2 regions of the Halarsenatibacter silvermanii genome follow, and region 1 is predicted to be linked to the other one. Evidence: riboswitches for the same ligand, from Rfam matches in the RefSeq annotation. Region 1 holds a riboswitch; the other holds the start of a gene.
The links. A riboswitch is a leader RNA that binds a small molecule or an ion and turns the genes downstream of it on or off. The one in region 1 is predicted to bind thiamine pyrophosphate.
Positions count from the first base shown of each region.

Region 2: linked by a shared signal. The riboswitch ahead of thiD (bifunctional hydroxymethylpyrimidine kinase/phosphomethylpyrimidine kinase) and the one ahead of thiW (energy coupling factor transporter S component ThiW) in region 1 are both predicted to bind thiamine pyrophosphate.

Region 1 covers NZ_FNGO01000016.1:4,533-10,192, forward strand. The annotation lists gene tenA (thiaminase II) at 1-654, opposite strand, end outside; gene thiW (energy coupling factor transporter S component ThiW) at 710-1,204, opposite strand; TPP riboswitch at 1,311-1,435, opposite strand; gene ftsH (ATP-dependent zinc metalloprotease FtsH) at 1,467-3,407, opposite strand; gene hpt (hypoxanthine phosphoribosyltransferase) at 3,520-4,077, opposite strand; gene tilS (tRNA lysidine(34) synthetase TilS) at 4,081-5,511, opposite strand; gene BLT15_RS08875 (Ppx/GppA phosphatase family protein) at 5,597-5,660, opposite strand, start outside.
Region 2 covers NZ_FNGO01000001.1:157,181-162,840, forward strand. The annotation lists gene thiM (hydroxyethylthiazole kinase) at 154-1,026, opposite strand; gene thiE (thiamine phosphate synthase) at 1,007-1,672, opposite strand; gene thiD (bifunctional hydroxymethylpyrimidine kinase/phosphomethylpyrimidine kinase) at 1,669-2,541, opposite strand; TPP riboswitch at 2,679-2,787, opposite strand; gene BLT15_RS00715 (HAD family hydrolase) at 2,818-3,579, opposite strand; gene BLT15_RS00720 (tautomerase family protein) at 3,646-3,852, opposite strand; gene BLT15_RS00725 (glycerol-3-phosphate responsive antiterminator) at 4,069-4,632, opposite strand; gene BLT15_RS00730 (glycerophosphodiester phosphodiesterase) at 4,664-5,395, opposite strand; gene BLT15_RS00735 (MFS transporter) at 5,556-5,660, opposite strand, start outside.

The DNA.
Region 1 (5,660 bases):
CTCTAAATTTTCAGCCATGTCCCAGAATTTGTATTCAAAGCGGCTGCTGATGACAAATAGTTCTTTCAGTCGCTGACGGCGTCGGTCTGATAGATCTTCCGCATAATCTTCCATAAGCTCCCGGGCCCAATCGGTGAGCTGACGGAAATCATCAGAACTATACATCTCTATCCAGTCTCGATAGAGATTTTCCTCTGAGGTATCCCCCGTCTCAACCAGCCTTTCACCTATCTCCAAAAAGCCCCAGAGACAGGGTAGCAGCACGGCCAGAATTTCGGGAACCGAGCCTTCTGACGCCGTCCTGACCAAAAAATCCGTATAGGCCTGGCAGGAAGGAGATTTTTCCTCCCGCTCAAGATCCTCCAGCTCGATACCAAATTCCTTTGCATACTGGCGGTGCAGTTCCATCTCCGTATTCAGTATTCCATCCATCAGGCCGGCAAATTTCTGCATAACTTCCAGCTTCTGCGCCCGGGCTCCGCCGTAAGCAAAAACCCGCGAATAATCGATAAGGTACAGATAATCCTGCCTGAGCCAGTACTTAAATTTGGCTTCCTCCAGACTGCCGTCACCTATTCCCCGAATAAAAGGATGCTCATGCCAGGCCGACCAGATAGAGTCCGCATGTTCTCTTAAACTTTCAGTAAAGGACATCTCAACCCCTCCTTTAAAGTTTTAGCGATTCAGTTAAAAGCGGAAACAGGCCGATTCATTGGCTAAACTCCTCCAAAAGAGGTATATCGATTAAGTTCAGAGCTTTGATGAGCACATATCCAATAATAGCTCCGGGGATGGCGCTGGCCGCAAAAATACCCATAAAATAAATCGAAGTTTGAGCGCTGCCCATAGCCGGAGCTACCAGCATGCCGCTGACAGTGCCGCCGATCAGCGAAGTGCCCAGAGGCTCGGTCAGGGCGGCAATCTTTTTATCGGTCAGTCGATAAACATATCCCACAACTATACCGCCGAAAAGACCGCCCGGCAGAGCAAATATAGTGCCAAAACCCAGTGATAACCGCAAAAATCCGGTGATCATGGCTGCTGCAGCTGCCAGCCAGGGGCCCAGAAGGATGCCCATGATGGAGTTGAGAGTATGCTGCAGAGGCATAACCCGGGTTGGGCCAAGTGGAAATGATATCCCTCCCAGCACTGTACCCAGCGCCGCAAACAGACCTGCTGCCACGACCTTTTCTGTTGATATCATTATAATTCCTCCTCAAATTTTGGTATGCGGAAAGTCTGGATTTTAATTCACGCAAAAAAGGCATGATCCGCACAGAGGCAGACCATGCCTTTAGATATTCTATCATACCAGCTATGAGCTGCTTCCCTGCGCAGGTATTATCCCGTTCAGGTTTTAGGGATCGGGATTTCAACCCCTCTCAGCCTCCCCTTCCCGCGCCAGGCGGCAGGGAAAGCTCTCCCAGCTTCAACATTTATGAGCTTTTATTTATCTGGTTCAGCTATCAGTGCCCGGGAACAGAACCGGTATCCTGTCCGCTTTCCGTGCGGGGGATATCGGGAAGCTCTTCCTCTTCTGATTCCTTTTCTTCCCCGGCAGAATCAGATGGCGATGATTCCTCTTCTTTTTCCTGAGGTTCTTCTATTTCCTCTCCCTCCATCAGCTTTTGAATCTGCTCGGATTTGAGAGTTTCATGTTCTTTGAGGTTTTCGACGACACGCTGTACAGTTTCAGCATTTTCTTCCAGAAGATCCCTGGCTTTGCGGTGACACTGCTCCATAAAAGAGCTGATCTCATCATCGATTTCAGAGGCTACATCTTCGCTGTAATTACGCCCGGTTGAGAGATCTTTGCCGAGAAAGACCTGCCCATCCTGCTGTTCACCCAGCGTCAGCGGCCCGAGCTTATCGCTCATGCCGTACTGGGTTATCATGGCGCGGACAATTTTGGTCGCTCTTTTGAGGTCGTTTTGAGCTCCGGTGGAGATGTCATCCAGGAATATCTCCTCGGCCACCCGGCCACCCAGAAGTGAAGTAACTTTGTCGAGCAGTTCCGATTTGGTCATAAAGTTTTTATCGTCTTCGGGCAGAGGAATGGTAAAGCCTCCGGCTCCTCCCCGGGGAATGATCGAAACTTTATGAGTTCTGTCAGCATGCTCCAGCAGCTCTCCCAGAAGAGCATGACCGGTTTCGTGGTAGGCCACCAGATTTTTCTCTTCCTCTGAAATTACCCTGCTCTTTTTGGCCGGACCGGCAATAACACGATCGACAGCATCATCAAATTCAGTCATCGTTATGACATCCTTGCCGCGGCGGGCAGAAAGTATAGCAGCCTCGTTGGTCAGATTCTCCATATCAGCACCGGTAAAGCCCGGTGTTCTTTTAGCCAGAATCTCGGTGTCAACGTCGTCGGCTACAGGCTTGTTCTTAAGATGTATCTCCAGAATCAGTCTTCTACCCCTGATATCGGGTTTATCGACAACTACCTGCCTGTCAAAACGTCCAGGCCTTAAAAGAGCCGGATCGAGCACGTCCGGTCGGTTGGTAGCCCCCATCAGAATAATACCTTCGTTGGATTCAAAACCGTCCATCTCGTTAAGCAGCTGGTTGAGCGTCTGCTCTCTCTCATCATGACCGCCGCCTACGCCAGCTCCTCGCTGACGGCCGACCGAATCCAGCTCATCTACAAATATTATGCAGGGTGAATTCTCTTTGCCTTTTTCAAACAGATCTCTTACCCGCGAAGCTCCAACTCCAACAAACATCTCTACGAAGTCAGAACCACTTACAAAGAAGAAAGGCACTCCGGCTTCGCCGGCAACAGCCCGGGCCATCAAAGTTTTACCGGTACCCGGAGGTCCCACCAGCAGAATCCCTTTGGGAACTTCAGCACCCAGTCTGGAGAACTTGCGAGGATTTTTTAGAAATTCAACAACCTCCTGCAGCTCCTCCTTGACCTCTTCATAATTGGCCACATCATCAAAGGTTACATCCTTATCCTGTTCCTGCATCTGATTGGCTTTGCTCTTGCCGAAAGACATCATCTTGCCGCCACCGCCCTGCATGCGCTGCATGATAAATATCCAGGCGATGATCAATATGCCTATCGGCAGCATATAGCCTAAAATATTGAGCCACCAGGGCGCGGAAGGTTCGGGTTCGGTCGATATTTCTATATTTTGAGCCCTCAGGGCCTGCATGAGGTAAGACGTATCCTCCGGAGGCACATCTACTTCAAATTCCTGGCCCTCGAAGGTGCCCTCCACCCTCTCACTGCCGACCATGGTGACCTCATCGATATTACCGGCTTCTACCTGGCGCATTAGCTCAGAATAGGTGAATTCTTCGATCTCTTCTGGACCCTGCTGCATAAAAAACTGGGCTACCAGAATAGATATTGCTATTAAAAGCAGATAAAAGCCGATATTCTTGGCAAATTTGTTCAAATGCACTTACCTCCTCTCAGGCTTCTTCTATAAAATGATTTCACTTGCTTTCTCCTCTCCGAATTATACATTGCACAATTATACCACACCGAAACCCTTTTGTAAAAGTTCCCTAGTTGTATTCACCTTCCTCAAGCACTCCGATAAAGGGCAGGTTGCGATATTTTTCCTCATAATCCAGCCCATAACCGACCACGAATTTATCGGGTATCTCAAAGCCGTTAAAATCTACATCTATATGCTTATAATCGCGTCTTTCCGGTTTGTCCAGCAGAGTGGCCACTTTTATGCTGGCCGGCTTTCTGGTCTCGAGCATGTCAACGACGTTTCTCAGGGTTAGACCGGTATCTATAATATCCTCCACTATCAGGACGTGTTCGCCGCTGATAGCATCTTCAAGGTCTTTGATAATTCTGACCGTCCCGGTCGATTCGGTGCCCGAATAACTGGAAACTTCCATAAAGTCGAAGGTTACCGGCATATTTATGGATTGAGAAAGATCAGCCATAAACATAACTGCTCCTCTCAATATACAGACCAGTCTGAGCTCGGTCCCTGGTTCATAGGCATCAGTTATCTCACGCCCCATTTCTTCAATTCTGTTCTGAAGTTCATCCTGTTCGATAATAATTTCGGCCAGCTTATCCTCAGCAATCTTGGCAGACAAAATAATTCACTCCTCTCGATTTTTACAGAAATCGACCCGCAGTATTTTCTCAGTTGCAGGGGTAACTCTAAACCTGTGATCACATCTCATATTTACAATCCAGATTATCTTTCCGCTGTAATCCACCAGCAGGGGAATTTTATCGCGGCGATGGCGGGGAACCTTTTCGTCGATAAAAAAGTCCTTCAACTTTTTTCTGCCACTCATACCCAGCGGCTGAAACCGATCTCCCGGCCTGCGTGTCCTGATGGTCAGCGGCCAGCTGATAGCTTCTGCATCCAGAAAAGCAGTCTCCGAATTTTCAGCCTGATCCCGCCAGTTCTCCGGCAGATTCTGAATTTCCAATCTGAGATTATCTCCTCCGGGCAGCTCAATTTTACCCGGATCTTCCACCCGGATATGATAATCAACACTCTCATTTAATTTCTGCCAGACCTGATCCCGAAAAGATAATACTCCATACTCCTCTCTGACCAGCACTCCTTCCGGCAGATGATAGTCCCGGCTTTTAGATTCCCGGCCGGCCTTTTGCAGTATTTCCTCCATCAACTCTATATGATCACGGTAAAAACCCTCGGTTGAGCCCAGAAGTTTCTCGACGATGAGCCTCCATAACCTCCGGCGCAGCACCCTGTCCAGGTCTTTAAGGGGTTCATATTCCACCTCAATCCGATGTTCGCTCACAACTTCTGCATGCTGACGAAAACATCTTTTGGCCAGCCCGTTCAAAAATTCGTGTTCCTCGCTGATGAGCTCGGCCATCGAATTTAAAATCGGAACCAGTTCCGGGTTAAAATTGTTTTCCAGATAGGGGATTAATTTCTGGCGTATCTTGTTGCGGTCGTAATCGAGAGAAAAATTGCTCCTGTCGATCCTGGGTTCAAGAGATCTGCTGTCACAGTAATTTTCCAGCTGATTGCGCGTAAAATCAAGCAGCGGGCGAATGAAAGGGTATCCCCAATGATTTGAACACGGACTTATACCGCTGAGACCATTCATGCCGGCTCCTCTGACGAGATTAAAAATAATGGTTTCGGCCCTATCGTTGGCCTGATGACCTAAAGCAGCCCTGTCCATCTCCTCCCGGCGCAGATATTTATAGATCAAAGAAAGCCTCAGTTCTCGGGCTATTTCCTCAGTGCTGCCTCCCCTCCGTTTTTTGACCTCATTTACATCAACCTCTTCCAGCCAGCAATTTATATCCCTTTTATCACATTGCTGTCTGACAAATTCAGCCTCTTCAGAAGCATCTTCTCTCAAACAGTGATCGAGATGAAAAACCCCCAGCTTAAGATTCCAGTCTTCCCGGAGACGATCAAAAAGATCCAGCAGAGCCAGCGAATCCGGACCGCCTGATACGGCCAGAAGAACGCTGTCGCCCTCTGAGACCAGCTTCTCACGGCGGCAGTAATCCGCAAACTCCTCAAGAAGATCCATAGGGCATTCCTCCCGATTTATATGCCTCAAGATTAAGTTCTATAAGAGCGGAAATTCTCCTGCCCGCTGTCAACTTTTTGAGCATTTAAACCCGGCCTGAAAAAACCTGTTCCAGCAGACCGAACAAAATCCCCCTATCGCTTACCTTA
Region 2 (5,660 bases), on a different contig from region 1:
AGTTGTCGGGGGAGGTGCCTCCGAACTTCCTTTGCAGCACAGCTATTACGACCTTACCACCCCGGGAAATAACTGCCCCCTTTTCCCGGGAACTTTTTTGTCCTCAGAATAACCCTGAGCTCGTTTGTAAATTCTTAAACCTGTCGACGGAAATTATGGGCCGGAAATTATGGTCACTTCGGATAACTTTTTGATCTCCGCGGGCTCGACCTCATAAATCCTATCCAGCAGAGCCCGGCGGAACGAGGCCGGACTGCTCTCTTCTTCTGCAGCCAAATCAGCCGCGGCCGCAAATGCAGCAGCCCCGGTAAGAGCTGTTCTGAGATTTGAATTTTCTCTCTGTCGGTTCTTTTCTCTTTCACTCTGGATTTTTTGAGCAGCTGCCATTGCCCCCAGCGTGCCGGCCAGCATACAGCCTGTTCCCACTATCCTTCCCAGAAGGGGACTGCCGGCCTCCAGCCGGCATATGTAATCCTCATCAACTGCCAGATCCATACCCCCCGTGACCAGTACAGCGCAGCTGAATTCTTCCGCCAGAGAAAGGGCACTTTTTTCCAGCTCCTGATGTTCGCCCAGAGATTCAACCCCTCTTACCCGGGCTTTCCTGCCGGCCAGAGTACTTATCTCGCCCGCATTTCCCTTGATTATATCCGGGTGATGGGTCTGTAAAAGCTCTCGCACAAAATCCGTTCTATAGGAGGTAGATCCGACTCCTACAGGATCAAGAACTATCGGAATATCTTCTGCGGCCGCGCTTTCGGCAGCCCGGTGCATGCCGGCACAGGTATTCTCATCTATCGTGCCGGTATTGAGAACCAGCGCTTCAGCCGAGGCGGCCATCTCACCGCTTTCCTGAGGGGAGTGAGCCATTACAGGCAGAGCTCCCCAGAGTCTGATCACCTCGGCCACATCTGCCACCGTCACATAATTGGTTATAGCGTGTACCAGCGGATTCTCAACTTCCAAAATTTTCAGCAGTTTTTCGGCGATGATATTCGAACCACCTTCAGCTGACATCGGCTTCATCCCCTTTCCCGGCCCTGTTAATCCTATCGATCATCTCTTCAGCCGTCTTTTTCACATCATCAGCCTGGTTGAGAGCACTTATCACGGCCGCTCCTGTGGCCCCAGCCCGGACGACCTCCCCGACATTATCGGGGGCTATTCCGCCAATAGCCATTACCGGCAGATCGGTGAGCTGAACTGCTCTTTTGAGTTTTTTCAGGCCTACCGCCTGCCTCTCTGCATCCAGGCGCTTGGATTTCGTGGAAAAGACAGAGCCAAATCCTATATAGTCCACTATCTCCTCATTCAGCTTCTTTACCTGTTCCGGACTGGAAGCAGAAACCCCGATGATTTTATCCGGGCCGAGCAATTTTCTGGCCTCCTGATAGGGCAGATCCTGCTGGCCTAGATGCACGCCGTCAGCTTCCAGCGCCATAGCCAGATCGACCCTGTCATTGATTACCAGAGCGGCCCCCTGCTCCCGGGTGATCTTTCGCAGCTTCTGACCCAGCTGATAACGACTGCGCAGATTCAGATCCTTCTCCCGCAGCTGAACCATACGCACCCCGCCGGCCAGAGACTTTTTCACCACGTCGACGCTGGTATACTCAGGAGCCAGAACCGATTCCGTGATCAAATAAAGATCCCGGTCGGCAATCGAGCTCATATTTTATCCACCTCCTCACCTGCAGCCAGATGGTTGACTGGATCGATACCCGCGCCCAGTTCAAAACCTGTTCTGATAGCGCTGGTGATAAATTCTTTGGACTTCGCCACCGCTTTTTCCAGCTCCAGTCCCCGGGCCAGATAGGCAGCTATGGCGGCAGAATAGGTGCAGCCTGTTCCGTGAGTGTTGTTAGAAGGCAGCCTGGGAGCGGAAAATACCCCGGTTTTTTCTCCATCAAAAAGAAGGTCAAAAGCCTCATCTCCTCCCAGATGGCCGCCTTTGACCAGCACCGCCCCCGGCCCCATCTCAAAAAGTCCCCGGGCCAGTTCTGCCAGCAGATCCCGTTCTTCCCGGGCGGTCAGTTTATCCGGCGAAAATTCTTTTTTCGCTTTTTTCTGGCCGTACAAAAGTACTCTGGCCTCCTGCAGATTGGGTGTTATGACCGCTGCCTGCGGCAGAAGTTTCTGGCGGACTGTTTCCACCGCCTCCTCTGCCAGCAGCAGATCTCCGCTGGTGGCCACCATGACCGGATCGACCACCAGATCGAATTGATCATACTCACTCAATTTATCGGCCACAACCTCCACTATATCCGCATCGGCCAGCATGCCTGTCTTACCGGCTTTTGGGTTCAGGTCGGAAAAAACCGAATCCAGCTGCTCCTTTACAAATTCTGGAGAAAGAGATCTGACAGCCTGCACTCCCAGCGTGTTCTGGGCGGTGACCGCAGTTATCACCGACATGCCATAAGTATTGAGTACTGTCATTGTCTTAAGATCGGCCTGAATTCCGGCCCCGCCGCCTGAGTCAGACCCGGCAATGGTCAGGATTCTGGGTGGATCTTTCTTCAATCCGGATGTTTCAGCCATGAATATCTCCTCCCTTTGATTTTACCGGTTAAAAAACCTGAAATCATTATGCACATTTAAAAACGGGGACACAGCCCTGTAAACCCGTGCAGGTGGGCTATGTCCCCGTGATTTTCACCGTCCGGCTGATGATCTCAGAAGCCGGGACATAACTTCCCTGCGCAGGCATTATCCTGTTCAGGTTCGAGGGGATCGGGTAAATTCCCGTCTCAGCCGTCAGATCATCCGGCTCCCCCAGTCATGCTCAAATATAAAATTTATTTGCTTTTCAGCGATTCAAATAACGTCCAGAATCCGTTTGGGAGTTTCAATCAGCTCATCGGCCAGCTCTTCCAGATCTTCCCGGGTTCCCACTCCGCATAAAACCCCGACTACCAGACCGGCTCCGGCCCGGCGGCCGGTTTTTAGATCGGTGGGAGTATCTCCGACCATCGCGACCTCTGAACATTCCAGAGACGTCTCAGAACAGAAATTCTCCAGAACAGCCGGATCGGGCTTGTCAGGGATCTCATCATCGCCGCAGGCTATATATTCAAAATAATCGGTAATATCCAGCTCTTTCATTATGGTCAGAGTTGAAGGTCTGGTATCAGCTGTGGCCAGTCCCAGCCGATAACCGCGCTCCTTCAGTTTGAAAAAAAGCTCATGCAGATCGGCTGTTTCGCGCAGGTTTTCAGTATAATCTACCTCATCGACGCTGTTTTCCATTATCCCGTAAATTCTATCCTCCAGCTCTATTCTGGACCATCCGACCTGAAAATCCTGCTCCAGCAGATAATCAGTAAGCTGCCGGGCCGATCGGTCAACCGTGGCCTGGGCAAGATTGCCGTCGGGATCGATATAGCTTTCATCGGTCTCTATACCGAAAATGTCCATAATCCCTGCTTCCAGCCGCTCGTATTCAGACGCGCCGGGCTCTACCGGGGTGAATTCAGCTATGATTTTTTCGGCGGTCTTTTCCACCATGGGCAGCCAGAGGGTATAAAAATCTATTATGGTACCATCTTTATCGAAGACTATTCCCTTGATGTCGGACAAAGCAAAAACCTCCTGTAGACAAATACTGAAGTTTAAACCGAAAAGATTCCGGAAAATGCTCAGAAGTCAGTCCTGTTCCTCCTGTGCGGCCAGCATATCCGACAGCTTCTGACCGCCCACACCTACCATATCCGGCGTGCGCTCTTCCAGATAAACAACAAAATTATCCTCATCTATGCCGGTAACCTCGCTTCCAACCTCGGTAAGCCCTTCGATGGCCTCCTGTTTTTGTTCCTCGTCCAGCTCAGGGCAGTAAAAATGAATAGTTGGCATATTTTTAGCCTCCTTATCGCTGTTTTTATCAGGAGCGCTTCTCCGGTTCTTTTACCTGCTTTTTTACCCACTTCTATTACCCACTTCTAAAAGCTGCCAGGCTGACCTGCCTGCGGTGGGTATTATATAAATTTTAGGTAAAATTTGCAAGCTGACATCCTGATCTATCGCCCTCCGGCTTGTTCCAGCAAAAAATCAGCAAAAAATTCAGGTCGATCAGTCCTTATGCCAGAGTTTTTGTTTGCTGGTCGAAACAGCGAATAAACCTTCATCCACGAGCTCCTGAACTTCATCCTTTGTTCGTATCAGCCCTCCGCCAATTACGGGACAGGATTTTTTGACGCTTTCGATGAAGTAGGGAGCGGCTATCCCCGGTAAAATTTCTACCGCGTCAGGTCTGTTGCTATTTAACATATCCCGGCCGCTTTTGATAGCTGCCGAATCAAGCAAAAACAGCCTCTGCACGGCCATAAGATCTTTTTCCCGGGCCGCCCTGATCACGTTGCCCCGGGTGGAGACCAGACCATCGCAGAGCTCTTTTTCGGCCAGATAATCAACAGCCTGCCTGTCATTGGCCAATCCCTTGACCAGATCGAGATGAATAAAAACAAGCTGATCGTTTTCTTTAATGCGCCGGACCATCTCCGGTATATTTATAAGATCGGCCTCGAGCAAAAATATAATGATCACATCGCTATTTAAAGCTCTTTTTAAAGCCTGCTCTCCCCGCACGCCTGCTATCACGGGGTGATCCTCCAGATAATTACTGAGATGCTGCATGCTATCTCCTCCCGCTTTGCTCGAGCAAAATTTATTCTCCGGTCAACTCCTCGCGCAGTGAAAGGGCAGCCTCCGCCTCATCGGTGATGATCATATCGACACCCAGCTCGATCAATTTTTCGATGCGGTCATGGTCATTGGTTCCGTAAGCAGCGACTTTCAGCCCGTTGCGGTGAGCACCGGACAGCATTTTTTCGGTCACCGTTCTGTGCATAGGGATAAGATGGTCGGCACCGAGCTGACGCGCATAATCCCAGGGCCTGTAAAGCCGGGAATAGTATAAGATGCCCTTTTTAATATCAGGAGCTATCTCATGTAGATTATGGATGGTATAGTGATTGAAGCTGGTAACCAGGGTTTTCTCTTCCAATCCCCGGGCCGCCAGAGCTTGAACCAGCTTCTTTTCTTGCTCAAGATCATCGCCGTCGCGCTGTTTTAGCTCAATATTGATCATGTCCATATTTTCCACCACGGCCAGAGTCTCTTCCAGAGTGGGGATATATTGTTCGCCGTTTTCAGTGCTGCCCGTTTCCAGCTTGATCTTTTTTAGCTCGCTCAGGCTGTAATCGCTCACATAACCGCTGCCTTTAGTATGATTGTCGATCTTTTGATCATGGAAAACGACCAGCTCGTTATCTTCTGTAAACTGCACATCCAGCTCTACTCCATCTCCATCGCCTTTAGCCGCCTGCTCAAAGGCCAGAATTGTATTGGCCGGTGCATTGTTCTCATCGCCCCTGTGATAAATTATCTTTGAACTCATTTTTATTGTGAAACCTCCATTATCGTTATGATTAACTTCTTAAAGCTCTGTAAACTCAAACTCACAAAAAAATTTTGATTTTCCCTGTCTTCGGCCGGTAAATAGGCATGATAGTGATCTTATGCGATATCTATCAACTGATAAGAAGAAACAAAGTTTTTCAGCCGTCAGGTCGCGAATCTCTATGATAAAGTGCTGCCGCTCCCAGAAGAAAAAGGGCGCATAGAATATAAAGGCGCTGCACCGGCAGTCCCAGTCCGACCAG